DNA from 2 places in the Bacteroides sp. HF-4919 genome. Region 2 is predicted to be linked to the other one. Evidence: riboswitches for the same ligand, from Rfam matches in the RefSeq annotation. Region 2 holds a riboswitch; the other holds the start of a gene.

Region 1 (15,622 bases), on a different contig from region 2:
TGAATCCTGCCGTAACCGACTTTACGTGAGGGAGCTTGAAGGTGTAAGCCAGGTTGAGGTTGCTCACGAAATAGGCGTTTAGCGTCTGGTCAGCCTGTCTGGCATTGCTCATGTACTGCTTGCTGACGTATTGCGATTGCAAGGCGGCCTCGAATCCCCGGTAGCTGAACGAGAAGCGGTTGTTCAGGATCAGGTCCGGCGAGAAGGCGATCGGTGTATTTCCGTGGCTGACCTCGACCGGATTCTTCCATTCGTCTTCATACAGCTTTTCGGTGAAGTTTTTCACCCGGTTTTTGCTCAGTGTACCGTTGATGTCCCACTGGAACCATTGGCAGGGCTTCACACCCAGCATCAGTTCCACTCCCATCCGGTAACTGTCGGGCACGTTGCGCGCCATAGCCTCGCCTATCTCGTTCAGCTCTCCGGTCAGTACCAACTGGTCTTTGTAGTCCATATAGTAGAAGTTGGCCCCGGCGCTCAGCCAAGTGTTCCGGTAGGTATATCCCAACTCATAGTCGAGCAGTTTTTCCGCCTTTGGATACTCGTCCGCGTTGCCGTCGGTATAGTTGTTCCGTGTCGGTTCCTTCTGGGCGATGGAGAACGATGCATAAACCCGGTTGTTGGCGTCTATGTCCCAGTTCAGCCCGGCTTTCGGGTTGAAAAAGTTGAAGTGATCGTTTACCGCCAGCTTTTGCAGGGCGTCCGCGTTGTAGTCAAACTTATCGTTGTCGCCGTTTATCTTATAGTTGATGTAGCGGTATTGCAGGTCGGCGTATGCATTGAGCCCCGCCACCAGGTTATAGTTAGCTTTCAGATAGAGGTTGCCGTCCGTCTTCTTCGCTTTATTCCGGTAGTATTCGTGGTCGGGGAGCAGTTCGCCGATGTAATTTTTCACCCAGATCACCCGTCCGAAGTGCCATCCGTCATAATGGTTCAGCGCACCTCCCAGTGAAGCGTTCAGCTTTCCGTTCTGGTAATTTACCGAGAACACGCCGCCACCGAAGTGGTTGTCCATCTTCTTCTGACGGATCAGGTCGCTCTTGTCCACCTCTTTGCCGTCATGCATGAAAGGTGGCAGGTGATACTCTTTCAGTGTCCGGTCCTCCTTATACTCCTGATAATATCCGTCTCCTTTCGTATAATGGAGTGCTGCGTTCAGGTTCCATTCCGGCGAGAAAGTGTGGTTCAGTAAGAGCTGGTAGTTCATTTGCAGATAGTTGTCTGTCTGGTCTTTGTAGAAACGGATGTTGCCGTCATCATCCGTGTACATGCCGCACGAGTTGAAACGTCGTCCGTACTTCTCCATTTCTTCCTTGCTGGCATAATTCCAGGCATGATACGTTTTCTCTTTTCCGCCGAAAGTGATGAACTTCACCGAAGTGTTGTCGGCGAAATATCCCCCCTGTGCATAAAAAGAATAAAGGTCTACCGAAGCCCGGTCGATGTATCCGTCCGTACCGATGTTGGACAGGCGGGCATCGAAGGCCCAATGGTCGTTCAACAGTCCGGTACCGAATTTTACCGTTTCTTTGTGCGCATTGAAGGTTCCGTACGAAGCATTCAGTTCGGCATACGGCTTCATCGAAATCCCCTCCGTCTGCATATTCACGCTGGCACCGAAAGCACCGGCACCGTTGGTCGAAGTTCCCGCACCGCGTTGCACCTGTATATCCTTCACCGATGAGGCAAAGTCGGGCATGTTCACCCAGAAAAGCGTATGGCTTTCGGCATCGTTCATCGGAATGCCGTTGGCGGTGATGTTGATACGTGTCCCGTCCGTTCCGCGCACACGCAGGGTGGTATAGCCGATGCCTGCCCCGGCATCACTGGTGGTCAGTGCCGAAGGTGTCATACTGAGCAGATACGGGATATCTTGCCCGAAGTTCTGCTTTTTGAGTTCCTCTTTCGACACGTTGGTAAATGCTACGGGAGTCTTCGAAGTGGCACGTGTGGATACTACCTGCACCTCTTGCAGGTTTACTACTTTCAAGCTGTCTGTCTCGCCCGCTTGCGCGAAGACGCTTGCTCCGGCTATCAGGCAGCCGGCAAAAATCATCTTTTTCATGTTGCTAATTTATTTTTCTCTACGCCGGCATTACCCGGATCAGGTCAAAGGGTATGTTCTCAGCCCGTCATGTTAAGGCACCCCTACTCAGTGAATCGGTGGCAAATTTACGCTTTTTGGGTGTGTTAAGCAAGAAACACTTCGCTATTTGATAAAAACATTGTAGCTTTGTCTGCTGTTATTAAATGAAAAACTTCTAAAATTATACTATTATGCTACTATTCTTTCAAGCCGCGCAACAAGTGGCAGACTCTCTGCAGGTGGCGGCCGATAAGCTTGATCAGGCCATTGCACAGGCCGATGGGCTGGATAAACTGGCTCTGGTTACCCAGCAGTTGATCGATTCGGGTATACAGGCCGGAGGTCACATTCTGAAGGCTGTGATTGTTTTTCTGGTCGGGCGTTTTCTGATCCGGATGCTGAACCGACTTGTAAAGCGTCTTATGGATAAGAGAAATGTCGATATCAGTATCAAAACTTTTGTAAGGAGCCTCGTTAATATCCTTCTCACCGTATTGCTGATTATTTCCGTGGTAGGTGCATTAGGAGTGGAAACCACTTCGTTCGCCGCTCTGCTGGCTTCTGCCGGTGTGGCTGTCGGTATGGCTCTTTCGGGCAATCTGCAGAACTTTGCTGGCGGACTGGTCATCCTGCTGTTCAAGCCTTATAAGGTGGGCGACTGGATAGATGCACAGAACGTCTCTGGTACTGTCAAGGAAATCCAGATCTTCCACACCATCCTGACCACTGCCGACAATAAATTGATTTATGTCCCGAACGGTGCACTGAGTAGTGGGGTCGTGACTAATTACAGCAATCAGACAACCCGGCGGGTAGAGTGGATTGTCGGTGTGGATTATGGTGAAGATTATAATAAGGTTGAGAAGGTGGTACGTGAGGTGCTGGCTACCGATAAGCGTATCCTGGATGATCCTGCTCCCTTTATAGCTCTCCATGCCTTGGATGCGAGTAGTGTGAACGTGGTGGTCCGTGTCTGGGTGAACAGTGCCGATTATTGGGGAGTATATTTCGATATTAACAAGGCGATTTATGCTACATTCAACGAACAAGGCATTAACTTCCCCTTCCCTCAACTTACGGTTCATCAGGCACCCAACTGATAATTCATGCAAAAAGGGTGGCTACTTCGTCGGAGGTAACCACCCTTTTTCAAGATTTATATTTAACCGATTAACACACTCCAAAATCTTCTGTCGGATCATACGTGTTGTCTGTGATGCCTAACAGATGGTTTATCTCTCTCCGCTTATCCAAATCCTTGAAATAGGTTTCCACCACTTTGTAAAGATCGAAACTGAATGTAGACCCGGCTGCCATATCCAATGACTCTACCATCTGTTCTACTGCCTGGTGGATTCTTTCTTGATCGATCAGGTGCAGCTCATTACTGTGAATAAGATATTTTTCCATAACCGTTGTTGTTTTAAATTTCTACAGATAAAACATTCTGAAAGAGGATAAGGTTCAATCTGTTTTTTCTTATCTTTGCGGTCTCTGTATTTTGCCTTAAATCTTTAAGTGGGGAATATTCGATAATGAATCAGTTCTTAGACTTTGACCAGAAACTGTATTCCGATCTACTATCCGAAGCATTTATTATCCACCGGATATAAGATTTACAAGGTTACGGGAATTAAAGCAGGGGGATGCCTGTTTTACCAAAATTTATTCTGTTCGGCATTGTATTCAAATCCGGCCGATCCCAGTTTGCCAATCAGTGTTTCTTTATTGACATTCATATCGTCACATAGTTCATCGAGCGATTTGTAACAATCGCGGAGTTTCATGTTGATGACGCTGAACAACATCATCGGGTCTTCTGGAAGTTCCATAATCATTCTTTTTTAAATGGTTGCAAAGATACGGTAACTCTGTTTATTCTGCAAGAAGAGCCCTTGTTTATTAGAACCATGAAAGGCATCGGTCTTTATTTATCAAAATAGTGGCATAATATCGGATTACCTACTGTGGTCAATACAGGCTCTTTAGACACCTCACCTGTCTGTATGTCCAGAGAGTAGATACCTTTCGCTTTAGTCGAAGAGTTACCTATCAGCACAGTTCCTTTGTAGAGGGCAAGCATGACTCCGAAACCATTGGAAAGGTCGAGTCCCTTGATCTTTTTCATGGACCGGTCGTATAGGTTTATTTCTACAGCGAGATCGGCGATGGCGGTATGTCCTTGTTCTCCGGGCTTGTAGTAACCGGGCATATTGATATAAGCATATGCTTTTCCATTGGTTACATACCGGATGGCAGAGATAAATCCCGCAGTTTTTTCTTCTCCGCTGATGTCAGCTCCCGTAATGGTCCAGCGATACGTTGGGTCGAACTCAGTCTCTCCTGCCTTGATACGCAATATGCCGGCATTATGACCTTTGACCATGCCAAAGGCACCGACACACGAAATATAGATATCCTTTTTTTCATCCATGAAGATTGAATAGCGGTCAATCGGACGGGTAGGCATGGAGATACCACTGGTTTTGTCTGTAATCATTTTCAGTAGTTTATCCGTTTGAGTGTCTATAATGGCAATGTCGCTGTATGGACGGTCCTGTGGAGGAACCCATCCGCCCACCATCTGGCTGAGGCCTACGTATAAAAGTCCGTCGCGCAACAACATGGCAGAGGGGTCCGGATTATTGTCGGACACTCCGAGAGAAGACAGATCGATCTCTCCCTTCTGGACCATGGTGATAGGGTTGAAAATAGCGATCCTGCCCAGTCCCGCCATAGATAGGTAGGCTTTTTCAGCAGAAGCGAAAACAATATTGGTGGCCGAAGAGTTGGGAGGCAATTTCATTGTTCCTGTCTTTGATAACCGGCCGTTGACTCTTGTGTATTTCACCAGTTCGTTTTTACTGTCACCCATGTATCCCGGGAATACAAAGATGTCGTTTCCTTCAATAACCGGATATGCTCCTCCGTAGGGAATGGGAATTCCGTTGTTATTGTTGGTATTCTGCGGAAATTCATCACGGATCAGCTGCAGGTAAGCGGCTCCCGTCATACCATCGGGGTTGGGCAGAATAGTTGCCAGGGCGATGTTAGCATTGTCGGCCGGGACTTTAGGGTCAGGATCCTTTTCGCATGCCGAAAATACAAGTGCAGTACCGGCAAGTGCCAGTGTCAGATTTCTAATCTTCATAGTTCTCTTGGTTTTTAAATAAATAATCTTGTTTCATTTCAATACATATCTCAGCCTTACTCCCCAATTGCGTCCGGGTAGAGGACGGTTGAATTCGGACATCATCCGGGCATTAGTCAGATTGTTTATCCGTGCTGTGATGATGAACCGTCCGTTCATGAAGCTATGCTCTATTCCGACGTTGGCAGAGAAGGTGCGTGGTATTCTTCGCTCTTGGAACCGGCTTTGTTCAAAGTCGTAGAAATACTCTTCAACGAAAGAACCGTCCGCAAAGATGCGGGTATTCTGCATTTTGCCTCCGAACAGATTTTCTTTATGAAATTCCAGTCCGGCGTTTGCCAGAAGATAGGGGATGTTAGGCATCCGGCTGCCTTTGGTCGGGTTGGGGACATGAGTGTTCGGTTCGAACTTTCGTACATCCCGCAAATCCTGATAGGTCATGTTGCAGTAGCCGTAAAGCCAGTGGGTAAGGTCCGCTTTCACCTCTACTTCTGCTCCCAAAGTGCGCATTTTTCCGAAATTCTGGTATTGCGATTGCAGATAACCTCCGGTAAACCGTATCATATTCTCGAGATACCCATAAAAAGTGTTCAATTCCAGTTGAAGATTACTGGCAGACTTTCCGGTACGGTCGAACAGGAACCCCAGATTGATGCTTGTGTTTCGTTCCGGGAGCAGATTTCCGGAAGGAGCGACTGCATATCCATCGCCCAAAAGTTCACTTTCGGTAGGCAGGCGTACGTCATATCCAACCGAAAACTTACCCATGAAGTCCGGAGTGAATCTGTAACGGAGGGCATTGCTGATACCGAAATCCCGTTTCAGCATGTCTACTTTTTCTGCTTCCGATGACATAATGCTGCTCATGTGAGTATTCATGCCGTATGTATAATACTTCACGTTAAGTGAATTCAGGAAAATATCATTGTTCGTGCGGAAATCGTATCCTATTCCGGCAATCCAACTCATCATCGTACTTTTGAAGTTGGTTTTATAACCGACAACTTTGTCCTTCAGGTCATCCTTAGGATGTCCGGATGCATAACTGAACAGTGAGTTGAAGTTTACAGAATGTTTGTTGTTGATAACGTAGTTCAGGTGTAACTTGTGGGTGATTGTATGTTTCTCGTTTCTGGCGTTTGAAGCCCATTTGCCTATTTCCCCTCCATATTCGGATACGGCGGGGTAAGTGGTACCGTCCCAATTGTACCGATATGCGGCGGTATCCACCATATGAAATACCGTATAAGCATAGGCCAGATTCGATTCCATATCGAGCCCTTCGACAAGAAAGTTTTCTTTCTCCAACTTGTTGGCAAAGAGGAAAGCGTCAGAGTAAGTGTGGGCTTTTTCAATATTATATTCGATTCCTTGGATTTCTTTGAAAGTGTGCATAAAGACAGGTTCAAACTCAATCAGGTCGAACCACCATTTACGTGCTTTCAGACTACCTGCAACAGCTAACTTTTTAAATTTATCGTGGTTACGTTTAATGACAAGCCCCTCTTCGAAGGGAGATTCCATCTTATAGTTGTTGTCAGAATAGGTATAGAATCCCCCGCCTCCGAATTCCAGTCCTTTAGAAGCGATATTCCGTTTGGTTACCAGTGAAAGCTTGTGGGTATTGAAACTTTCGATGCTGTAGCTGGCATCGAGGTACTTGGGCGGATACTCCCTGATGACAATGTTTACAGCTCCGCCTACGGACGATCCGCCAAACCTTGCGGGTACCACTCCTTTGTAGATTTCAATTCGGTCGATCATCTCCACGGGTATGTCATTAATGTCGATGAAGTCCGAATTATCATTCATCGGGCTTCCGTCAATGAAGAAACCGATTCGTTTCCCCTCCAGACCGCGTACCGATACCCGGGACGCACTGCCTACACCTCCTGTGTTACGGATGGTTACACCTACGGTTTTCGACAGGACATCTTGCACATTGCTGACCGTCCCCTGTAGTTGTTGCATGCTGATTACCGACATAGGCATGGCCTGCTCGCGCAGTTGGCGGGCTTCACTTTTGGCTGTGATGACAACTTCACCCAGTGACTGAGTTTCCGGTTCCAGGCGGATAACCAGCTTTTTACCTTTGGTATTCGGAATCGTTATTTCCTCTTTCCGGGTGTGATATCCCATAAATGAAAAAGTGACCGAATAACGTCCCGCAGGAGCTTCGATGAGGAACTCCCCGTTTTTATCCGCCGAGACGCCTTTCTTCAGTGCTTCTATATATATGTTGGCACCCGGGAGTATTTCCTCGTCATTGGTGTCGATGATGACTCCGCTCAGTTTGCCCGGTTGTGTTTGGGCCGGGAGGCCGCTGCACAGTGAGAGCAGAGTGATGATGAAAACACAGATTTTATTTCTCATATCCTGTTCTCCTTATTTAGATGATTGTTGTTGGAACTTCATATGTACTATCCGGGACGATTTCCGTAAAGATGGGAATAGTGGGAGCATCACTTTGAAGAACAGAGGCCATCGTTTTTTTAAGCGGTCCATATACAGGTATTCCTTAATCACGTGTAGTCCCGGATACCAGTCTTCCATCTCATATACGTTGTCTGTTCCCCATCGGAATGGTGCGTTATACTTCTTTACGTCCGGATGCCATTTGTAGTTACGGGCTGTCCATGTATTAATTACGTCGAATGCCATTTCCGCATGGTGGAAGCGTTGCCCGATCCGGTAAATTAACTCTCTGATATCTTCTTCTTTGAAGTACATCATCACTCCTTCCGATATGATCAGCAGAGGAAGACCTCTGGGAACAGAGTTCATCCATGAATCATCGAACATCGACCGGGCGATCATTTTATAATTATCCGTTTCCTTGAAGAAAAGTTTTCGTAACCCGATGGATTCTTCTACGTCGATGTCTAACCAAAGGCAATTGTGCAATGGAAGTCTTTTGTAGCGTGCATCCAGTCCGCATCCCAGATTTACGACGGTAGCTCCCTTAGGGTGTTTCGACAGGAAGTCGAGGATGATTTCGTCCAATACGAGGGTACGGGCAATTGTGCCCACCTGCGAACCTTCCGAAACTTTGTCTTTCGAAGAACTTGCCAGTTCGATTCGGTGGAGTATATCTATGGCATAAGGGTCTTTGATAGCGCCGTTGGGTTTTACTGTTTCTATAGCCCTTATTCGCAAGGTTATAAACAGAGTTTCGGGAACTCCTGATAAATTTACTTTCATGTTTAGTTTCTGCTTTTATATTTCCGGTTGTTGTTTATTATTCGTGGAGAATTACCTATTAATGGGGATTGTGCCGATAGGTGGCTTATTGTAATTTTGTATCTACTCTCCAATTGGAGACAAAAGTAGAGCCTTACCGGCTTTTACTGCTTACGCGAAAAGGAACTTGACTTTAACTTAAAGGAATAATGATGGCAACTCGGTTAATGAAACATGATTTGCATGAAATGATGCTGGAATGGCCCGTACAGAATCTGGCGGGAGAGAGCCGGACAGAAAGAAATAGTTATCGGATTGACAATGGGTATCTGAAGGCGACATTCGAAGAAATATGTACTCCGTTTTTTTCGATTATGGAACATCATATATCATGTGAGGAGTCCATTGAGATGTATGCACAGGCCGATGAATATCATGCTGTTTGGTTTTGTGCCGCTTTAGCCGGGCACGTCACTTGCTTTTACGACCCTATTACCCGGAGTGAGGAGTGGAACAAAGGAGATGCCAATCTCCTGCAATGTGACGGGATAGACTCATGCGTCTGTTTCCCTAAGCATACGCCGTTTCACATGATGGAGATTATGCTTTCCAACGATTATATCCGTGAACTTGCCGGACAATATCCCGATCTGTTTGGTAATGAAGATATCGAAACCATTTTTTGTGATAGACTCTACAGGGCATATCGGACAAATCGCCCTTTTTGTACCGGTATTTATAAAGCGTTGAGTGATATCAAGCTTTCACAGCTGAATGGGAATATGGCACTTATGTATGTGGATGCCAAGATTAGGGAAATTCTTTCGCTTTTTCTCGCACGGCGGGGAGGAGAGGAGTGTCTTCATTGTTCGTGTTCTGTCGGGATAGAGTGTGATAAGATCCATCATGCCAAGGCCATTATTGAGCAGGAGTATCTCAATCCCCCTTCGCTTCATCAGTTGGCATTGCGGGTAGGTACCAACGAATGTACTTTAAAACGAGGTTTCAAAACGGTATTTGGTACCACCGTGTTCGGTCATATCTTTGATTATCGTATGGAGATAGCCTGTCGTTATCTGCTGGATAGCAGTAAGACGATACAAGAGATCGGGGCATGTGTCGGTTATGAATATCATGCCCATTTCTCTACGGCCTTCAAACGGAAGTTCGGACTGACCCCTCTGGAATACAGGTGCAGCCGTTTGGGCGCCTCCTGAGGTGACGACGGGATTGTCGTCCGACGGAATAAATGGTAAAAGCGTTTGAGAAAAACTTCCTTTATCAGCAGATTTACACGATAATATCATTGGGATAAATCCGTATATGAAGTCTGGGCTGTGAAAGTTTGCGCGGGTTTTGCTCCCTTTGCTTGTTCAGACTTTGACGGCAGAAACAGCCAGCATCATAGGCCGTCTCAATTCCTCTTCCATATCCTTGATCTGTTGCAGCATCTCTTTAGTCGGTTGAGGCTCTATCACATTGGTTATGGTAAATCCGGTCTGCAATAGTCCCTGCAATATGGAAGTTAAAGTATGATGGAATTTCACTACCGTTTCTCCCAAGAAAGAGGTTTCCCGGTATCCTTCAGTGAAATAATGATCTACCGGCCAGTGCTGTGCGGTTCCTGCTGTGTTGTAAAACCAATCTTCGGTTCCATGTGCCGTAAATATCGGATGTTCCATTGTAAACACGAATGTTCCTCCTTGGGCTAATGTACGGTACACCTTTCGGAATATCTCTTCTAAATTTTCAATGTAGTGTAAAGCCAGTGAACTGACAACTACATCAAAGCGATTCGACGGATAATCATAGTCTTCTATCCCTATCCGGTGATATTCTATTCTGTCGGACTCCTTCTTTTTTTCAGCCTCTTGTAGCATTTTCTCAGACAAATCGATGCCCACCACATGGCTTGCTCCTTTAGAAGCTGCATACATGCAGTGCCATCCATAGCCACATCCCAAATCAAGTGTCCGTTTCCCTTCAAAATCAGGTAATATCTTTTCCAGTGTCGGCCATTCTCCCGCACCTTTCAACCCTTCTTTTGAGCGTAGCATCTCGCCATATTTCTCAAAGAAGGATTGTTTATCGTAAACATTCTCCTTCATAAATTATTAATCGTTTCTGTTTATACATCTTGCCCTGCATTTCACCTATGTATTAACCGCTGAAGGGGCAAAAGTACGAAAGATAATCTGTTGATTATCGGAATAGATCGTATTTTTGTGCCGATATCCACTTTGCTTTTCTTTGATCCTGGGAATTTTCTATAAAGTTATTAACAGGATAAATTGTTGATATATAGGTGGTAATCTCTTTTTAAATAGGCTTTGTGAACAACTTCATAGAGAGTCGTTGTCTGCTTTGAGACATCTTTTTGGATTCGTTGTTGGTGGAAACTTGTCAATGGCTTTAAATACACTCATAGCGAAGTTAGATACTAAATCCAGAAGCACTTCGACTAAAGTTCTTTTCATCCCTTTGGAAAGTAGCTTTCTTCACCTGACTTTCTTCATCTTAGCGGCTGAGATTTACATCTTAGCCGCTAAGATATAGATCTTGGCTGTCAAGATGCACATCTCGGCTGCTAAGATGAACTTAAATTACTTTCTTTCTCTGTTTCTCATTTAATGCTTTAGCACTTTGGAACGGGTAGTATCTTATTTAAGAACTTGCTTCTTAGCTTCCTTTTCACTACAGAGTATACAGAGAGAATCCCTTTTATTTTTTTTATTGAACAGCTTTTGAACGAAGTTATTAACAGTATAATTATCTGGATATCTGTGGTTTGTTTTGTAGTAAGCAGGTTTTATGAACAGGTGTGAATAAGGAACTTGTTGATAACTGGGAGAGGGGTATTAATCAAACAGCCTCAGAATTGATTCTGAGGCTGTTTGAGTGATCCGCCTGGGGCTCGAACACTTTATATTATGCTTCTGTAACCATTTGATTATCAACCTTTCTAAGATATCGGGTTTGTGAAGTCCTCCGATTTCACTCTGTATTACCTGCTGCATTTTACAGTGGTATTCATCCTTCTATCATGTTACAAAGTTACGAAATTTCTATTTGATATGCTAATTTGTGAGCCACTAATTGAACATAGCACTCTTATAATCAGATGAATATTATACATAACACCTTTGATAATATTTCAGACCGGATAGAGAATCTACTCTTGAAAAGCCTTACAATAATTATCTTCCAATAACTTTTCCACATCTGATTCTTTATACAAGATCTTCCCCCCTAACTGATAATAAGGAAGTATTCCATTGTTACGATACTCTTGCAAAGTTCTTCTGCTAATTTTTAATCATTGGGCTAACTCCTTATCTGTAATATATCGCTCTCCATTCAATGGAGGACGGCTATTATCTACGATCTTGTTCATTTTCACAAGCATACTGTCCAATGCCTTGAAAAAAGCAACAACCTGTTTGTTGTCTTTCATTATAATACCTTCCATGAGCTATTGATTTATATTTTTTGATTTTAAAACTTTCTCTTTCCGTTGAAGCCCGACAAAAGTCAATAATGCCTCTACATCCCCCGGTTTATAGAAAATCTTGTGCTGAATTTGTGAATAAGGTAATTTACCGTTATCTCTTAGAGTTTGTAATGTTCGGGGAGAAATATTCAATCTCAAACATACATCTTGGCTATCCATTCATGCACTAAGATTTTTGACATTGACTTTTTGATAAAGCGAATCTACTTGTTTTGTAAAAGCGTTGAATTGATTCATCATCTTTTCAAACAGCTTGGTTTCAATGTAAATGACTTCCATAATAATGATATTTTTTAAATTGCACCATAATTTTGATGCAAGATAGGGCGTATTTGCATGATTTAGGTTATAGTGTCATTTATTGTCATAGAAAGTCAGCTCTTTTCATAAGGAATGGAATTAATCAACTGGTGATAATACAAAATTACGCCAAAAGATAAAAAAGTGAAATAATTGCAAGAAAAGTGTTTTTTATGCAGATGATTTGTTATTTTTGTAGGAAAGTTACAAAATAAAAGGATGAATGTATGATTAGAGAACTCAGTATAGAAAATTTCATGTCAATACGAAAAGAGCAGGTGTTATCTTTCGAGGCTACCAAAGACAAGACCTCTCATGAGTTATTGACTGTCGAAATCAAACCGGGGATGCGGTTAAATCGTATGCTTATACTTTATGGGGCTAATGCTTCCGGGAAGAGTAATATTCTCTATGCCTATGAAACAATATGGAGAATGTTGGTTTCTCCCTATACTAATAAGCTGCAGGCCATACCTTTTTATCCGTTTGCTTTGGATAAGGATAAAAATACCCGATTGTCCGTGTCCTTTTATATAGGGCAAGTACGATACGATTATTCAGTGGAGTATAATAACCGCTATATCATTTCTGAGAAAATGGAATATGCTCCTAATGGAGTATTATCTTTATTTTATAGTCGGAAGTTTGTCCATGAAGATGTAGTACCGGATATTGAATTTGGTCGTACAGTCGGTTTGCATTTGAAAAGCAAGAAAACAATTGTAGACAATACTTTGAATAACCATACTGTACTGTCTACTTTCGCAAAAATATCTCTAAATGAAGATGCAAAGATATTCCGTGATACCTATAACTGGATTGTTCGGTATGTGCATGGCATGAAGGGAAATACTCTTTTGGATATTGCCCAACAGTTGATTGATAATAAAGAGAAGAAAGATTATTTTATATCGGCTATGCGAAAGGCTGATTTTAATATTTCTAATATAAGTATTGACAATGAAGCAAGAATGCAAAGTGGCAAAGATGTATTTTTTACTCATCACACCATAGACGGATCTGATTTTACTTTATCTTCTATTGACCAATCATTGGGGACATTACGCTATTTTCAGCTACAGGAATGCATGTTCAATATGTTGCGTGAAGATCATATATATAGTTTTGATGAAATAGAAAGTAATTTGCATTATGATCTTTTGCTCCATTTCCTGACAACATTTATGATGAATACTGCCAATTCTCAAATATTGTTCACTACACAAGACCAGCAGTTATTGGATGAAGAATTTATACGTCGGGATATGGTTTGGTTTACTGAGAAATCAAAGGAAGATGCCTCTACTGAACTTTATTGTGCTTCTGAATTTGGATTGCACAAGAATTTATCTCTTTATAAGGCATATAGAACAGGGAAACTCGGTGCTAAACCGGAATTAGGTTCCATTTTTTAAGGAAGTAATATGAAAATGCGAAAAACAAGAACTACAATAGCTGTTATTGGTGAAGGGCCGACTGAGAAATATTATTTGAAGTCATTGGAAGGTGTTATCCATGCACAAGTGAAACCAGTAGTTCCAAATCATGCCACCAGTATGGCTGAATTGGAACGTCGAATAGAACAATGCATCGATGACGGATATAATATGATATTCTGTCTAATTGATATGGATAATAAGAAAGAAGGGCGTAATCGAGAGAACTATTTAAGACTGAAAACAAAATATCATCAAAAAACGATCATCAAGAAGCGGCAAGGAACAGAAAGTCTAATACGTTTTTTTGAGAACGAGCGCTGTTTGGAAATATGGTTCTTGTATCATTTCAAATACACAACACAACAATTTAATAGCTCTAATGAATTAGCTAAGGAATTGGAGCATATTTGTAATTATGAAAAGACCGAGGATTTTTTTAGTAGAAAATGCAAAGGATTACATAATTTTTTGCTTGCCAATGGAGGAAATCTTGATATAGCAATTGAAAATTCTGAGAAATCTATATTATCTAAATTAAAGGAAGGACGTGAACATACTTATAGTGAAATGGCAGATTTCTTTTATGAAGTAATAAAGAAATAGTATCTTATTTTGGAAAAGTTTGACAGATTATAGTAAAACTTCAGTCAATATTGATGAAGATAACATTGAACACCTTTATCTAAGTTCCACTATTTGCGGCTTTTATTTAATTGCAAGTAAATCTAAAGGAAGAATTTCATCCTTAGTAAACCAATCATTGTCTATTGCTGTATTCTTTACGGCATCAACATTGTTGGTATATGCAACAATTGCAAGACTTTTCATGGCCCTACTACATATCACATAGAATAATCGGCGAGTTCTATCTATACTAGTTTCCTTTCCAACTTTCATATTTTTTTTATCGGTATCGCTAGTCTCTTTAGCTCCAAACAATTTTTCATAACTGAACAAAAAACCTCTGGCTTCATCATCATCAAGAATAGCTAATACTCTATCGAACTGTAAACCTTTAACGCCTTGATGCGTACCAAACATCGATTTATCGGAAATGTAGTCGTTATATTTAATAATCTTCTCAAATGTAGTTGATAATGCTTCATCCCATGCCGCAATCGACTCATCAATATCTTTGGATGAATCATCTACTATTACAGAGTCCTTATCCGTACGCTGCGCAATAACTTTAAGGCTATCCGGAATAACAAACAGCTTAGATTTTGCAATGTTATTTAAAATATCAAGTAACTTTGGATTGTCATTATTTTTCCAGAGCGAAAACAAACTATTAACAGCGGTATTAGCACTTTTGATAACATCAGTTTGCTTTTCATGGAGTTTTATATTTTCTCTCTTAAACATAGGCGAATTCAGTCGAACAATTCTTGAAACGGCAAACTCATCCCCATTCCTTTTCGCCTCAATAAGAGGAAGAACGAATTGAGTAAAGAATCGTATTCCAGGTAGAGAGCCATCCAATAACCCGATTCGATAGCGTTCAACTTTATATAAAGAAGCAAATAAATCGTCGAATCCCATTCTTTTAGCAGCCATATGGTGTTCCAATGTCAGCGTTTTTACAGCCTTCTCATCGCTACTATTAATCCACAAATCATCCCCTGTTATTTCTGCCATCTTCTGCTTTATCGCATTTTCAATGGCTATTTTGTTGTCAACATCAGAAGGAATAATGAAGAAACGAACAAAACCATCTTCTTTATCAGTTCTTGGAAGTTGTTCAATACCATCTGCATCACTGCGAATCTTATTGATAAGGGTAACCACTCTTTTAGGGCATCTATGATTTAATTTCTTTTCAGGCTTATACCAGTCATTAGGTAGATTGGTACCTAGATTCTCTTTCCCATCAGTATATATCCTTTGCATAGTATCCCCAAACAACCCAAGAGAAAAGTTTTTATTCTTTTCTTGAACCATGAATAGCGCATTTA
Region 2 (15,622 bases):
TGCCAAAGGCGTGAAACTGGATAACGAGCTTGAGGTAGAAGACCTGAAAGAACTCGTGAAGAAATTTAAAGCTGCTGTAAAAGCACAGACCGGCAAGGATTTCCCGACTTGTGCATACGAACAGCTTTGGGGAGCAATTTGCGCCGTATTTAATTCATGGATGAATGAACGTGCCATCCTGTACCGTAAGATGGAAGGAATTCCTGACGAATGGGGTACTGCCGTAAGTGTTCAGGCAATGGTATTCGGTAATATGGGCGATGGTTCTGCTACAGGTGTTTGCTTCTCACGTGATGCTGCCACAGGTGAGGACCTTTTCAATGGTGAATACCTGATCAATGCACAGGGCGAGGACGTTGTTGCCGGAATCCGTACTCCGCAACAGATCACCAAGATCGGTTCCCAGCGTTGGGCTCAGTTGGCTGGTGTGAGCGAAGAAGAGCGTGCTTCGAAATACCCTTCTATGGAAGAAGCAATGCCGGAAATATATAAACAACTGGACGAATTGCAGACTAAGCTCGAAAATCACTATAAAGATATGCAGGACATGGAGTTCACCGTTCAGGAAGGCAAACTTTGGTTCCTTCAGACACGTAACGGTAAACGTACCGGTGCTGCCATGGTAAAGATCGCAATGGATCTGTTCCGTCAGGGAATGATTGATGAAAAGACTGCCCTGATGCGTGTAGAACCCAATAAGCTGGATGAATTACTCCACCCGGTATTCGATAAGTCTGCTTTGAAACAGGCTAAAGTGCTGACTCGCGGTTTGCCGGCTTCTCCGGGTGCTGCTACCGGTCAGATTGTATTCTTTGCTGACGATGCAGCCGAATGGCATGCTGCCGGAAAACGCGTTGTGATGGTTCGTATCGAGACTTCACCCGAAGATTTGGCCGGTATGGCAGTTGCTGAAGGTATTTTGACCGCACGTGGAGGTATGACTTCACATGCAGCCGTGGTTGCCCGCGGTATGGGTAAATGTTGTGTTTCGGGAGCCGGTGCACTGAACATCGACTATAAAGCCCGTACAGTAGAAGTGGACGGCGTGTTGCTGAAAGAGGGTGATTTCATCTCTTTGAACGGTAGTACGGGTGAAGTTTACCAAGGTAAAGTAGAAACGAAGGCTGCTGAGTTATCGGGTGATTTTTCCGATTTGATGAAGTTGGCCGATAAATATACCCGCCTGCAAGTACGTACTAATGCCGACACTCCGCATGATGCTGAGGTTGCCCGTAACTTCGGTGCGGTAGGTATAGGCCTTTGCCGTACGGAACACATGTTCTTTGAAGGTGAAAAAATTAAGGCTATGCGTGAAATGATCCTGGCAGAAAATGCTGAAGGGCGCCGCAAAGCACTGGCTAAGATCCTTCCGTATCAGCAAGCCGACTTCAAAGGAATCTTTGAGGCTATGGCCGGTTGTCCGGTGACCGTACGCCTGCTCGATCCTCCTTTGCATGAATTCGTTCCTCACGATCTGAAAGGACAGCAAGAAATGGCCGATACGATGGGGGTAAGTTTGCAATATATCCAGCAGCGTGTAGAATCACTTTGCGAACACAACCCGATGTTGGGTCACCGTGGCTGTCGTTTGGGAAATACGTATCCCGAAATCACACAGATGCAGACTCGTGCCATTTTGGGTGCCGCTCTTGAACTGAAGAAAGAAGGAATAGAAACACATCCTGAAATCATGGTGCCGCTGACAGGTATTCTTTACGAGTTCCAGCAGCAGGAAAGTGTGATCCGTGCCGAAGCAGAAAAGCTTTTCGAAGAGGTGGGAGACCGCATTGACTTCAAGGTTGGAACCATGATCGAAATTCCTCGTGCAGCTCTGACTGCCGACCGTATCGCTTCGTCTGCCGAGTTCTTCTCGTTCGGAACCAACGACTTGACTCAGATGACTTTCGGTTACTCTCGTGACGATATCGCTTCTTTCCTTCCGGTTTATCTGGAGAAGAAGATCCTGAAGGTAGATCCGTTCCAGGTACTCGACCAGAATGGTGTAGGCCAGTTGGTACGTATGGCAACCGAAAAAGGGCGTGCTATCCGTCCGGATTTGAAATGCGGTATCTGCGGTGAACATGGCGGTGAGCCTTCATCTGTGAAGTTCTGCCATAAAGTAGGTTTGAATTACGTTAGTTGTTCTCCGTTCCGTGTGCCTATTGCACGTCTGGCAGCGGCACAAGCAGCTATCGAAGACTAAATAGATTTCAGATAACTGGTTAGGCGAGGCTACCCGTGAAAGGGTAGCCTCGTTTTTTTATGGAAACAGAATAAGAGAAAGCAGAAGCAGGGGGAGTGGATAAAATGTAGAGTGAATATTTGTATAATTCAAATAAAAATATTTCCTTTATCTTATGAAACCTTACTTATTATATTTTTAACAAACTAAAATTACAGAATTATGAAAAGAAATCTTGTGTTTGTATTGTTTGCCCTTGTTTCGGTTGTGGGCTTTTCTCAAGTGAGCTGGAATGCCAAGGTGGGAATGAATATCAGTAATTATACCGGTGATTTTGACATGAATGCCAAAGTTGGATTCAAGATAGGCGGTGGTATGGAGTATGGATTTAATGAAATCTGGTCTTTGCAACCCTCTTTGTTCGTATCTTCCAAAGGTGTCAAGAAGGATGAACTGAGTGTGAATGCTGTTTATCTGGAACTGCCGGTTATGGCTGCGGCGCGTTTCAAAGTGGCCGATAATACCAATATTGTGTTGAGTGCCGGTCCTTATTTTGCTTGCGGTATCGGGGGTAATTCTAAAGTCGATTTAGGTAAAGGACGTTTGGAAGTTGATACCTTTGGCGACGACGGTCTGCTGAAACGTGGCGATGTAGGTTTGGGTATCGGTGTGGCCGCGGAGTTTGGCAAGATCATCGTAGGGCTTGACGGCCAGTTCGGATTTGTCGATGTAATGGACGACGTAAATGGTAAAAATCTGAATGTTTCGATCAGTGTAGGTTATAAGTTCTGAGAAACCGATAAATATTAAAATAGAGAAGCCGCTGTAAATCAACTACAAGCGGCTTTTCTTTTATATTCACTCAGCGAATAGTGGCGGAAATAGTTGTTTAATTAATGAATATACTATACTTTTGCGACCCGAAACAAAAGTGAAATAATTCTTTTGTTTGTTTTCAAAATAGGTACATTTAATTAAAACTACTAAGAAGATGAAAAAGATTGTATTGTTTTTATTTGTTGCTATTGCAACTTTATCTGTCAAAGCTCAGGACATTTACATGGGAGGTACCGTAGGTTTGTGGCGTAATGATGACGCTAATACTACTTCTTTCAAGCTCGCTCCGGAAATCGGATACAACCTGAGTGAACAATGGGCACTGGGCGTTGAACTCCAGTTTAACCATGATTATATAAGTCATAAAACGATTAATTCTTTTGCTATTGCTCCTTATGCACGCTTTTCTTATTACGAGAACAAGATTGTACGTCTGTTTATCGATGGTGGGTTTGGCTTTGCTACCACTAAGGTGAAAGATGGCGGAGATGCAATAAACGGTTTTGAGATCGGTCTGAAACCGGGTATTGCCATAAAACTGAACCAACATTTCAGTTTGGTTGCCAAATGTGGTTTCTTGGGTTATAAGGACGACTATATGAATAACAGCGGATTCGGCTTTAGCGCAAGTAGCGAAGACTTAACATTCGGATTCCATTACGAATTTTAATCAAATAGGTTTCAACGAAATAGGGTGGCTTCCCTTCATAAGGAAGTCACCCTATTTTATTTAGTCCGTTATTCTTTGGCTCAGTCCGCCATCTTTTTCAGTTTCTTGAAGTGTTCTATCACTGCCAGATAATCTCTGTCGGAACAGGCATCGAATTTACCCCACAAGTCTCCTAAAACCACTGCACCTCCGAATCCGAAATCCTTTACTTCCAGTATATTCTCCGGCGTGATGCCTCCCAAAGCCATTACTTTGCCATCGATGATTTTGTCTTTACCTGCCTGACGCAATTCTTCAGCCGTGTAAGGCGAGTTATATCCTTCTTTTGAGATACTGTCGTAAATCGGGCTCATAAACACATAGTCGTAAAAGTGTTTTTTGTTTTTCACTTCCTCCACCGAGTGGCAGGAACAACTGATATGCCCGGAGTAGTCATGCGGTTCTTTCGGGTTGCGGGCATTTAGGTGAATTCCCATCAGGTTGAATTCTTCTTTCAGGTAGAAGTGTTCATGGGTGACAATGCGTTTATGATATTTTTCCGGAATCAGTGTGAGCAAGCGTTCCGAATACATAGCCGGCGTTTCCGGTTTCCTGAGATGCAGAATATCCAATCCCTCTTCAAAGAGAGCAGTGATAATCTTATCTTCTTCTACAAAGAAAGTAGGCGTCGTTACTACGATAAGTTTCATTTCTGTTGTTAAACTGTTAAGTTTAGCAAAGTTAGTAATTAACTTACTCAGAAACCAACCTTTATAGTGAAAATATGTTAGATTGCAATGTCCGTAAGTCAATTGTCCATAGTTTGCCTGCCAGAACCTCGCCGAATCCGCAGATAATCTTCAGGACTTCGGTTGCTTCCACACTGCCCGTCACTGCCGGTGTTACTCCGACTACCCCTTTGGGAGGAGGAGGCATACGCAACATCTCTTTTTCATCCGGATAGAGGTCACGGTATGTTTTCCGTTGTGCCTCGCTCCCGTAGTTAAAGACAGAAACCTGTCCCTCGAAACCACAGATGGCACCGTATACATAGGGTTTTCCCAACTCTACACAGACGTCATTTATCAGATATCGGGTGATAAAATTATCGCATCCGTCCACTACGATGTCGTACTGCCTTATCAATTCACGGGCATTGTCTTTGCTGAGCCGTCCCGGACAGGCATTTACCTCTATTTCCCGGTTCAGGGCACTGAGCCGCAGTGAAGCGCAAATCGCTTTTAGGTCTCCCACCTCTTCTTCCGTATAGAGCACCTGCCTTTGCAGATTGCTGAGGCTTACTTCATCGTTATCCACCAGTCCGATGGTACCTACTCCTGCACCCGCCAGATAGAGGGCGATGGGAGAACCCAGTCCTCCTACGCCCACAATCAATACTTTGGCAGCTTTGAGTTTTGCTTGTCCTGCTTCTCCTATTTCCGGAAGCATGATTTGCCTGTTGTATCTTTCCATGATTCGTCTTTATCGTTAGCATTGAGTCAGGGTCAGTGCCGTGTCCCAGTCTTTGTAAACGGGTATCCGCCCCAGTGAACGCAGTGCGGCATCCACTTCCACGGCTTTCCGTTCGTCGCTGACATGAAACTGCTCCAGTGCCTGCGGATAGGTAAAGTAGCCTCCCGGTTCCGTTTTACTTTCGGCGCTCATGGTAGTCACCCCGAGCGTAGCCATGTGGTTACGGAACTCTGCGCTTTCGCGGGTAGAGTAGGAGATATCCACATCGTGGTCGAAGATGCGCATGGCAAAAGTCACCTGTGCCAGTTCCCGGTCGTTCATCACAACATTAGGTTGGAAACCTCCGTTCTCCGAGGGGCGCATCCGGGGGAAGTTGACGCTATATTTCGTTTTCCAGTAGTGCTTTTGCAGATAGCGCAGATGGTAGGCCATCATTGTGACATCCGTGCGCCATTCTTCCAGACCGATCAGTACCCCCATGCCTATTTTGTGTACACCTGCTTGTCCCATACGGTCAAAACCATTGACACGCCACTCAAATTTCGATTTCATGCCACGGGGATGATACACATTATAATTGGTTTTGTTGTAAGTCTCCTGAAAGCAGATGACTCCATTCAGTCCGGCATACGTAAGCCGTTCATATTCTTCTGCTCTAAGTGGCATTACCTCAATTTGCAGATTAGAGAAATAAGGCTTTGCCAGCAGGAGGGCCCGTTCAATGTAATCTACTCCTGCTTTGGCAGGATTTTCGCCTGTTACTAACAGCAGATTTTCGAACGGAGCCAGTTTCTTGATCGCTTTGTACTCGTTTACCATTTCCTCTTCCGTAAGGATGGTCCGTTTCATCGGATTATTGTGGTTAAAGCCACAGTATACACACGAGTTTGTACAAGAATTTGTAATATAGAGTGGAACGAACATCGAAATTGTCTTTCCGAAGCGTTCCAGCGTATATTTCCGGCTGAGACGCGCCATAGTCTCCAGATAGGGGGCGGCAGCCGGCGAAATCAATGCCATAAAATCGTTTACATCGCAATGTTCCTTTGACAATGCGCGGCGCACATCGGCGTCGGTTTTGGAATAGATGATTTTAGTCGTCTCTTCCCAGGAAATCTTTTCTAATTCATCTGAAAACATTTTATTTTTTCTTTTTATTCTTCTGATTTATTTTCTTCAATGTGTTCCGCACAGTCGTTTTTACAGCGGTCGAATACAGTTCCGTATCTGTGCTTTCCAGTATGGTCCGCAGTTCGTTGAGCAGTTCGGGTTCGTGCTTGCACAGGTGGTAGGCCATTCGGACGGCTAAGGATTGCACGCCTATGCTTTCGTGGCGAGACAGCATGCAATCCAGACAGAAGTTAAGCAATTCAACCGATGGGATTTCTTCGGCGGGAGCATGGTAGAGTATGGAGAGAAGCAGGCGCTTGGAACCATCGTGTTTGCAGGTCACCAGCCTTCCGGTCAGTTCTTCCCGGAGCGGGGCGAACCAATCGGGGTATTGCCTGCAAAGTTTATCGCATACCCACAGTGCCCGCCAGGAGACCAATCGCTTCTCGTCTGTCGTCAGATGATAGAGGGCCTCAAAGTTCTCCGGCTGCCGGCGGATCTCCTCAATGATCCGGTCTATGGATAGTTCGGAGATGGGTACATCCAATGCTTTCCGGTATTCGTCTGTTCTTTCCATGACAGTTGGTCTTATTCTTGTTTTTTAGTTTTCTTCAAATCCCGGCTCAGTCGCATTGCGCAGAAGTTCGGTCCGCACATGGTACAATATTCTCCGTCCGTGTGTCGTCCGGCATGGAAATAAGAGAATGCGCGTTCCGGGTCGAGCGATAAGTCGAACTGGTCTTTCCAGCGGAATTCATAGCGTGCTTTGCTCAACGCATTGTCCCGTACCTGGGCTCCCGGATGCCCCTTGGCCAGGTCGGCTGCATGGGCGGCAATCTTATAGGTGATCACTCCGACGCGTACATCTTCTTTATCGGGCAATGCCAGGTGCTCCTTGGGCGTCACGTAGCAGAGCATGGCTGTTCCGAGCCAGCCTATTTGTGCCGCACCGATTGCAGAGGTGATGTGGTCGTATCCTGGTGCAATATCCGTCACTAACGGGCCGAGTGTATAGAACGGGGCATTGTGGCACTTCTCGATCTGACGTTCCATGTTCTCGCGGATTTTGTGCATCGGCACGTGTCCGGGCCCTTCGATGAAGGCTTGTACGTTCTTTTCCCAGGCGCGCACCACCAGTTCGCCCATGGTATCAAGTTCGGCAAACTGTGCCTCGTCATTGGCATCGTGGGTGGAACCCGGCCGCAAACCGTCTCCCAATGATACCGCTACGTCATATTGTGCCAGAATATCACAGATGTCGTCAAAGTGTTCGTAAAGGAAACTCTCGCGGTCGTGCACCAGGCACCATTTACTCATGATGCTCCCGCCGCGGGATACGATTCCGCAAAGCCTCTTTTCCGCCAGGTGCACATTGTGCCGGCGGATTCCCGCATGAATGGTGAAGTAGTCCACTCCCTGCTCGCACTGTTCTATCAGTGTGTCGCGATACAGTTCCCAGGACAGGTCCTCTACTTTGCCGTTTACCTTTTCCAGTGCCTGATAGATGGGTACCGTACCCACCGGAACCGGGCAGTTGCGTATGATCCATTCCCGTGTTTCGTGTATGTTTTCTCCCGTTGAAAGATCCATCAGCGTGTCACCTCCCCATTTGCAGCTCCACATCGCTTTCTCCACCTCTTCGTCGATGCTCGACGTGGTTGCGGAGTTACCGATGTTGGTATTGATCTTTACCAGAAAGTTACGGCCGATAATCATTGGTTCGGCTTCGGGATGATTGATGTTGGCAGGCAGAACCGCCCGTCCTTCGGCTATCTCCCGGCATACAAATTCAGGAGTAATGTGAGTATCGATACCCAGTTCCTCACAGTTCATGTTTTCGCGGATAGCCACATATTCCATTTCCGGAGTGATGATACCTTGTTTGGCATATGCCATTTGGGTGATATGTTTCCCGGATTTGGCCCGGTAGGGCAGTGCGATGTGCTCAAAGCGGAGAGGGTCGAGGCTTTTGTCGTCCCGCCGCATCCGTCCGTATTCCGAACTGATCTCCGGAAGTTGCTCTACATCCCCCCTTTTCAGTATCCATTCTTCCCGTAGCCGGGGGAGACCTTTTTTCAGGTCAATCTCTATGTCCGGGTCACTGAAAGGTCCGCTTGTATCATAGATATATACGTGTGGGTTGGGAGTTATGATTTTTTTCTCTCCTTCGAAAGTGGTGCTGGGCACTTGCTCTACTTTCCGCATACCTACGCGGATTTCGGGGAAAAGTTTTCCGGACAGGTATACTTTCTCGGAGCGGGGGAATTTTATTCTTTGTTCCATAAATTCGTTATTAGAGGTGGGACTGTTTTTTTATTCGTTTAAAAATGCCGTCAGCGGTGAACTTGCTTCTGCCACCAATCCGGTAGTCTGCATGCCGAGTCCTGCTTCATAGCCCATTCGTCCTGCTTCGACTGCCTGCTTGAAGGCCTTTGCCATTTCTACCGGGTTGCCGGCTACGGCAATGGCAGTATTTACCAGACACGCCGATGCTCCCATCTCCATCGCTTCTGCCGCATGGCTCGGCGCACCGATTCCGGCATCCACTATTATCGGGATACCCGCCTGTTCGATAATGATGTGGATGAATTCTTTGGTCTGCAAACCTTTGTTGGTTCCGATCGGTGCTCCCAACGGCATCACTGTGGCCGCTCCCGCCTCTTCCAGTTGTTTGCAGAGTACCGGGTCGGCCTGGCAATAAGGCAGTACCACAAATCCGAGTTTCACGAGTCGTTCGGTTGCTTTCAGAGTCTCTACCGAGTCGGGCAGCAGATAGCGCGGATCCGGGTGTATCTCCAGCTTCAGCCAGTTGGTCCCGAAGGCTTCGCGTGCCATTTGTCCGGCAAACACCGCTTCTTCTGCATTGCGCACTCCCGAGGTATTGGGCAGCAGTTGGATGTGTGGATGCACGATATGTTTCAGCATGTCGTCTTCCGAATTCTCCATGTCGATACGTTTCATGGCCACTGTTACCATTTCGGTGCCCGAGGCCAGTATCGATTGTTCCATCAATTCGTTTGAGTTGAACTTTCCTGTTCCCAGGAAGAGGCGGGAGTTGAATTCACGTCCCGCAATAATTAGCTTTTCCATTTCTGATTTTGTTTTGAGCTCACCACAGATTACACGGATTTTCACAGATTAATAATTTATTTTACTGAGAGTTAAATTAAAGAATCTGTGAAAATCTGTGTACTCTGTGGTGAGTTCGATTCATTTCCTTATATGTTTAGAATCCTTCTTGTTTCTTCTACCGGGTTCGGCGCTTGCAGGATGGCTCCTGAGAGGGCGATGCCGTTTACGCCTGTTTTCATGATGGCAGGGATATCTTCCGTTACGATGCCTCCGATGGCGACTACCGGAATCCGGATGCCGCATTCATCCATTTGCGATAAAATAGAGGTATATCCTTCGAGTCCCAGTACGGGGCTGAGGTTCTTCTTGGTTGTAGTAAACCGGAACGGGCCGATGCCCAGATAGTCGGCACCGGCGCTGAAGTGCATTTTCACGTCTTCAAAAGTATTGGCTGTACCTCCGATGATGAATGCTTCGCCCAGGATTTTTCTGGCTTCGCTGACAGGCATGTCTTTTTTGCCCAGATGCACTCCGTCCACTTCCAGTTTTTGGGCGAGTTCCACATGATCGTCAAGAATCAGGATGGCCCCGTGTGTCTTGCAAAGAGGTTTCAGCTGCCGGGCTACTGTTTCCACCTCTTCCGGAGATGCCTCTTTCATGCGCAGTTGTATCCATTTGCATCCTCCTTCGAGGGCCATACATGCCGATTCGAAATAAGAGTATTTCCCGGTCTGGTGAGTGATAAATTGCAGGCTCAGCATGATTTATCCTCCACAGGCTGCTTTAATCACAATCAGGTTGTCATTCTCGTGCAGGCTGAATTCGTTCCATTGCGGACGTGGGATCATTTGGTTGTTCACAGCGATGGCAATGCCGTTTTCGGGAAGTTGCAATTGCGTGGCAAGCCCGGTGATGGTGCTTGCGGTAGTTTCCACTTCTTTGTTGTTCACTTGTACTTTCATATTCGTATATGTATTTATAGATAAATGAAAGTAAATACAAAGAGAGTGCATGCGGAGAGAAACGATAAGAAGAAATACACAATCCCTTCGGCAGTACTAACTGCATCAGGTTCTTAGGGTATGATCTCAGCCACCGGGTGGCACCCCTTTGTCTTTACGGGAGCAAAGTAAGTGAAAAAGGAGATAAGAAAAAAGTAAATCAGGGATTATTTCACCACGGAGTAGGCAGAGAGTGGTGCAGAGGAAACAAAAGACGCAGAGGACACCAGAGTCAAATTCGTTCTTTTCCCGAATTTGAAACTCTGTGTCCTCTGCGTCCTCTGTGGTGAATACTTCTGAATTACAGTCGTTTTTCCACTACATCCCAGTCGATGATCTCCCACAGTTTATTTACGTGGTCGGCCCGTCGGTTCTGATAGTCGAGATAATAAGCGTGTTCCCACACATCGAATCCCAGTAGCGGTTTTAGTCCGGCACGCACCGGGTTGCTTCCATTGGCTTCTTTGGTGATATGCAGTTTCCCGTTTTTATCCACAGACAGCCAGGCCCATCCCGAACCGAACAATCCTACGGCAGCCGCATTAAATTCTTTCTTGAAGTTCTCAAAGCTTCCGAAGTCGCGTTTAATGGCTTCTCCCAACTTACCTTCCGGTTCGTTTTTCGCCGGTTTCGGTGCGAATTGCAGGAAGTAGAGTGTGTGGTTCAGCACCTGTCCGGCATTGTTGAAGATGGCTCCGTCGGGAGCCGAAGCTACGATGGCTTCTACTGTTTTTCCTTCAAATTCGGTGCCCGGAACGAGGCTATTGAGATTGTTTACATATGTTTGAAGATGTTTACCATAATGGTAATCAATGGTCTGCTGACTGATTACAGGTTCCAGCGCATTGTTTGCGTACGGAAGTTTAGGCATTTCGTAAGTCATGGTTGTAAATATTAAAGACATTAATAATGTATTCATAAATTCAAATCTTTTATTTCATTTCTATAAATATATAACGGGATATAGGGCCTAAATGTTCGGAGTTGTCCAAACTTTCCTCTATCTTTGCCAGTGAATAGAGATTTAACAGATAAATTTTATGCCCGACTATATCGAAGAACTTAATGAAAGCCAGCGTGCAGCGGTGCTCTACGGTGATGGTCCTTCACTGGTCATTGCCGGTGCCGGTTCCGGAAAGACACGCGTACTTACTTATAAGATAGCCTATCTGCTCGAGAACGGTTACAATCCCTGGAACATCCTGGCACTGACTTTTACTAACAAAGCCGCCCGTGAGATGAAAGAGCGCATTGCCCGGCAGGTGGGCGAACAGCGTGCACGGTATCTCTGGATGGGTACATTCCATTCGGTGTTCTCCCGTATTCTTCGTGCCGAGGCATCCCACATCGGGTTTACGTCACAGTTCACCATCTACGACTCGGCGGACAGCAAGAGCCTGCTCCGTTCCATCATCAAGGAGATGGGGCTTGACGAAAAGACCTATAAACCCGGCAGTGTACAGGCTCGCATTTCCAATGCCAAGAACCATTTGGTGTCTCCTTCGGGCTATGCTACCAACAAGGAGGCTTACGAGGCAGATGCTGCGGTCAAGATGCCTGCCATACGCGACATTTACAGCCGTTACTGGGAGCGTTGCCGGCAAGCCGGAGCAATGGATTTCGATGATTTGCTGGTCTATACCTATATTCTTTTCCGCGATTTTCCCGAAGTGCTGGCGCGCTATCGTGAGCAGTTCCGTTATGTGCTTGTCGACGAGTATCAGGACACCAACTATGCGCAGCACAGCATTGTGTTGCAGCTCACTAAGGAGAATCAGCGTGTTTGTGTGGTGGGTGACGATGCGCAGAGCATCTACTCTTTCCGGGGAGCCGACATTGACAATATTTTGTATTTCACCAAGATATATCCCGACACAAAAGTCTTCAAGCTGGAGCAGAATTACCGTTCTACCCAGACCATCGTCCGTGCAGCCAACAGCTTGATCGAAAAGAACGAGCGGCAGATCCCCAAAGAGGTTTTCTCCGAGAAAGAACGGGGGGAAGCCATCGGTGTATTCCAAGCCTACAGCGATGTGGAAGAGGGCGATATCGTGACCAATAAAATCGCTCAGCTGCGTCGCGAACACGATTATGGCTATTCTGATTTTGCGATCCTTTACCGCACCAATGCCCAAAGCCGTGTCTTCGAGGAGGCCTTGCGTAAGCGGAGCATGCCTTATAAGATTTACGGCGGCCTCTCTTTCTATCAGCGTAAGGAAATAAAAGACATCATAGCTTATTTCCGTCTGGTGGTCAATCCCAACGACGAAGAGGCGTTCAAGCGGATTATCAATTATCCGGCACGCGGTATCGGTGATACTACGGTGGGGAAGATTATCAAAGCCGCCACCGACAACAATGTCAGCCTGTGGACTGTGCTGTGCGACCCCATCACTTACGGACTTACTATTAATAAAAATACACACACCAAGTTGCAAGGCTTTCGTGAACTGATCGAACAGTTCATGACCGAGGTGGCGGAGAAGAATGCCTATGAAATAGGTACGGCAATCATCCGCCAGTCCGGTATTATCAATGACGTCTGTCAGGACAATTCGCCCGAAAACCTGAGCCGCAAAGAGAACATCGAGGAACTGGTGAACGGTATGAATGATTTCTGTGCCATGCGTCAGGAAGAGGGGAACACAAATGTTTCACTGATCGACTTTCTCTCCGAAGTATCCCTGCTCACCGATCAGGATTCCGATAAGGAGGGAGATGGTGAGAAGGTGACTTTGATGACGGTGCATTCTGCCAAAGGGCTGGAGTTCCGCAATGTATTTGTGGTAGGGTTGGAAGAGAATCTCTTCCCCAGTGGCATGGCGGGCGATTCACCGCGCGCGATGGAAGAAGAACGCCGCCTGTTCTACGTCGCCATCACCCGTGCCGAGGAACACTGTTTCCTCTCGTTTGCCAAAACCCGTTTCCGTTACGGAAAGATGGAGTGCGGCAGTCCCAGTCGGTTCCTGAGGGATATCGACACCCGCTTCCTGCAACTTCCGCAGGAGGCAGCTTTAGGCCGTAGCGTTGACGAAGGAGCCGGCCGTTTCCGCCGCGAAATGGAGGAGGGATACTCCCGCCGTCCGTCTGCCGAGCGTTTTTCTGCCCGTCCGTCTGCCGACCGTCCGCAGCGTGAACGTCCGAAGGAGCAGATCATTGCTCCGACCGTCCCCCGTAACTTGAAGAGGGTGAGTGGTACCACGGTATCCCCATCGGTAGCTCCCGGAGCCGGCATTACAGGTGTACAACCCGGGCAGACCATTGAACACGAGCGTTTCGGCATAGGTCAGGTGATTCGTGTCGAAGGTTCGGGCGACAATGCCAAAGCAACGATCCATTTCCGTAATGCGGGCGATAAACAGTTGCTGCTGCGTTTTGCGAGATTTAAAGTAATAGAATAATTATTCACCACAGAGTAACACAGAGTTCACAGAGGAAGAATTTAAGATCTTTCTATAAACCTGGAAAATAAAAACTCCGTGTCCTCTGTGTCCTCTGTGGTGAACCTTGTAGTTGACTATGATAGATTTTACCCAATTTCCCTCTCCGTGCTATATCATGGAGGAAGAATTGCTGAGAAAGAACCTCAGTCTGATAAAGAGTGTGGCCGACCGGGCCGGAGTTGAAATCATCCTTGCTTTCAAGTCTTTTGCCATGTGGCGTTCATTCCCTATTTTCAGGGAATACATCGGACATTCCACGGCAAGCTCCGTCTACGAGGCGCGCCTGGCACTCGAAGAGTTCGGCAGTAAGGCACACACTTATTCTCCGGCTTATACCGAAGCCGACTTTCTGGAAATCATGCGTTGCAGCAGTCATATCACGTTCAATTCCATGGTGCAGTTCCACCGGTTCTACCCGATGACCGTAGCCGGAGGCAGTGACATTTCTTGCGGCATTCGCATCAATCCCGAATATTCCGAAGTGGAGACCGAACTCTATAATCCGTGCGCTCCCGGCACCCGTTTCGGCATCACTGCCGATCTGCTGCCCGAACAGTTGCCGCAGGGGATCGAGGGTTTTCATTGCCATTGCCATTGTGAATCATCTTCGTTCGAACTCGAGCGTACTTTGCAACATCTTGAAGAGAAGTTCTCCCCGTGGTTCTCTCAGATAAAGTGGCTCAACCTGGGAGGCGGACATCTGATGACCCGTAAAGATTATGATACCGGGCACCTGATAGGCTTGTTGCAGGGCTTAAAGAAACGTTATCCGTATTTGCGCATCATCCTTGAGCCCGGTTCGGCTTTCACCTGGCAAACCGGGGTACTGACTTCCGAGGTGGTAGATATTGTCGAGAGCCGTGGTATCCGTACCGCCATTCTTAACGTCAGCTTTACCTGTCACATGCCCGACTGTCTGGAAATGCCTTATCAACCGGCCGTTCGCGGGGCGGTGATGGGAGAGGAGGGACCGTTTGTCTATCGGCTCGGAGGTAATTCCTGCCTGAGCGGAGACTATATGGGTTCCTGGAGTTTCGATCATGAATTGCAGATCGGCGAACGTATCGTTTTTGAAGATATGATACATTATACGATGGTAAAAACAAATATGTTCAACGGGATTCACCATCCTGCCATTGCTTTGTGGACGGCGAGTGGAAATGCTGAAATCTTCAAGCAATTTTCCTATGAAGATTATCGCAATAGAATGAGTTGATAATCAAAACATTTGTCGTTTGGCAAAAACAAAATGCACATTTTCCTGAGAAAAAAGTATCCCGAATGCTTGCAGATATCAAGAAAATGCCTACCTTTGCAACCGCAATCGAGAAACAACGGTTGCAAATGCGGAAATAGCTCAGTTGGTAGAGCATAACCTTGCCAAGGTTAGGGTCGCGAGTTCGAGTCTCGTTTTCCGCTCTCTTTGAAATGTTGGAAACCTTTTGCCCAGGTGGCGGAATTGGTAGACGCGCACGTTTCAGGTGCGTGTGTCGAGAGGCATGCAGGTTCGAGTCCTGTTCTGGGCACAAAAGGTGAGAATAGTTCAAAGCTTTAATCGAGATTGGAGAGGTGGCGGAATTGGTAGACGCGCTACTTTGAGGGGGTAGTGACATTACTGTCGTGGGAGTTCGAGTCTCCTTCTCTTCACATTCTTTATTAAAGTTGTTTTGCGGAAATAGCTCAGTTGGTAGAGCATAACCTTGCCAAGGTTAGGGTCGCGAGTTCGAGTCTCGTTTTCCGCTCAACAAGAATGTCGGTTATCTGTTCCTCTCCATTTAAACAGCAGATTCCTGATTAGTCAATGCCCAGGTGGCGGAATTGGTAGACGCGCACGTTTCAGGTGCGTGTGTCGAGA

What was found. Region 2 has a riboswitch for thiamine pyrophosphate ahead of thiS (sulfur carrier protein ThiS). Riboswitches for the same ligand answer to the same signal wherever they lie in the genome.
Region 1: linked by a shared signal. The riboswitch ahead of KO473_RS16335 (TonB-dependent receptor) and the one ahead of thiS (sulfur carrier protein ThiS) in region 2 are both predicted to bind thiamine pyrophosphate.

What each region holds. Positions count from the first base shown of each region.
Region 1 covers NZ_JAHKNF010000009.1:207,701-223,322, forward strand. The annotation lists gene KO473_RS16335 (TonB-dependent receptor) at 1-2,065, opposite strand, end outside; TPP riboswitch at 2,064-2,160, opposite strand; gene KO473_RS16340 (mechanosensitive ion channel family protein) at 2,278-3,186, shown strand; gene KO473_RS16345 (hypothetical protein) at 3,257-3,496, opposite strand; gene KO473_RS16350 (DUF4250 domain-containing protein) at 3,742-3,918, opposite strand; gene KO473_RS16355 (hypothetical protein) at 4,014-5,237, opposite strand; gene KO473_RS16360 (TonB-dependent receptor) at 5,271-7,610, opposite strand; gene KO473_RS16365 (class I SAM-dependent methyltransferase) at 7,623-8,438, opposite strand; gene KO473_RS16370 (helix-turn-helix transcriptional regulator) at 8,627-9,634, shown strand; gene KO473_RS16375 (bifunctional 2-polyprenyl-6-hydroxyphenol methylase/3-demethylubiquinol 3-O-methyltransferase UbiG) at 9,791-10,525, opposite strand; partial or broken gene KO473_RS16380 (helix-turn-helix domain-containing protein) at 11,590-11,886, opposite strand; gene KO473_RS16385 (helix-turn-helix domain-containing protein) at 11,890-12,087, opposite strand; gene KO473_RS16390 (ATP/GTP-binding protein) at 12,456-13,643, shown strand; gene KO473_RS16395 (RloB family protein) at 13,653-14,270, shown strand; gene KO473_RS16400 (UvrD-helicase domain-containing protein) at 14,373-15,622, opposite strand, start outside.
Region 2 covers NZ_JAHKNF010000003.1:223,868-239,489, forward strand. The annotation lists gene ppdK (pyruvate, phosphate dikinase) at 1-2,203, shown strand, start outside; gene KO473_RS07040 (porin family protein) at 2,405-2,974, shown strand; gene KO473_RS07045 (outer membrane beta-barrel protein) at 3,174-3,689, shown strand; gene KO473_RS07050 (thiamine phosphate synthase) at 3,770-4,378, opposite strand; gene KO473_RS07055 (HesA/MoeB/ThiF family protein) at 4,440-5,141, opposite strand; gene thiH (2-iminoacetate synthase ThiH) at 5,157-6,281, opposite strand; gene KO473_RS07065 (hypothetical protein) at 6,283-6,828, opposite strand; gene thiC (phosphomethylpyrimidine synthase ThiC) at 6,840-8,534, opposite strand; gene KO473_RS07075 (thiazole synthase) at 8,565-9,341, opposite strand; gene KO473_RS07080 (thiamine phosphate synthase) at 9,470-10,084, opposite strand; gene thiS (sulfur carrier protein ThiS) at 10,088-10,285, opposite strand; TPP riboswitch at 10,351-10,443, opposite strand; gene KO473_RS07090 (superoxide dismutase) at 10,626-11,243, opposite strand; gene KO473_RS07095 (ATP-dependent helicase) at 11,365-13,725, shown strand; gene nspC (carboxynorspermidine decarboxylase) at 13,844-14,983, shown strand; tRNA gene KO473_RS07105 (tRNA-Gly) at 15,114-15,186, shown strand; tRNA gene KO473_RS07110 (tRNA-Leu) at 15,212-15,293, shown strand; tRNA gene KO473_RS07115 (tRNA-Leu) at 15,331-15,414, shown strand; tRNA gene KO473_RS07120 (tRNA-Gly) at 15,437-15,509, shown strand; tRNA gene KO473_RS07125 (tRNA-Leu) at 15,571-15,622, shown strand, end outside.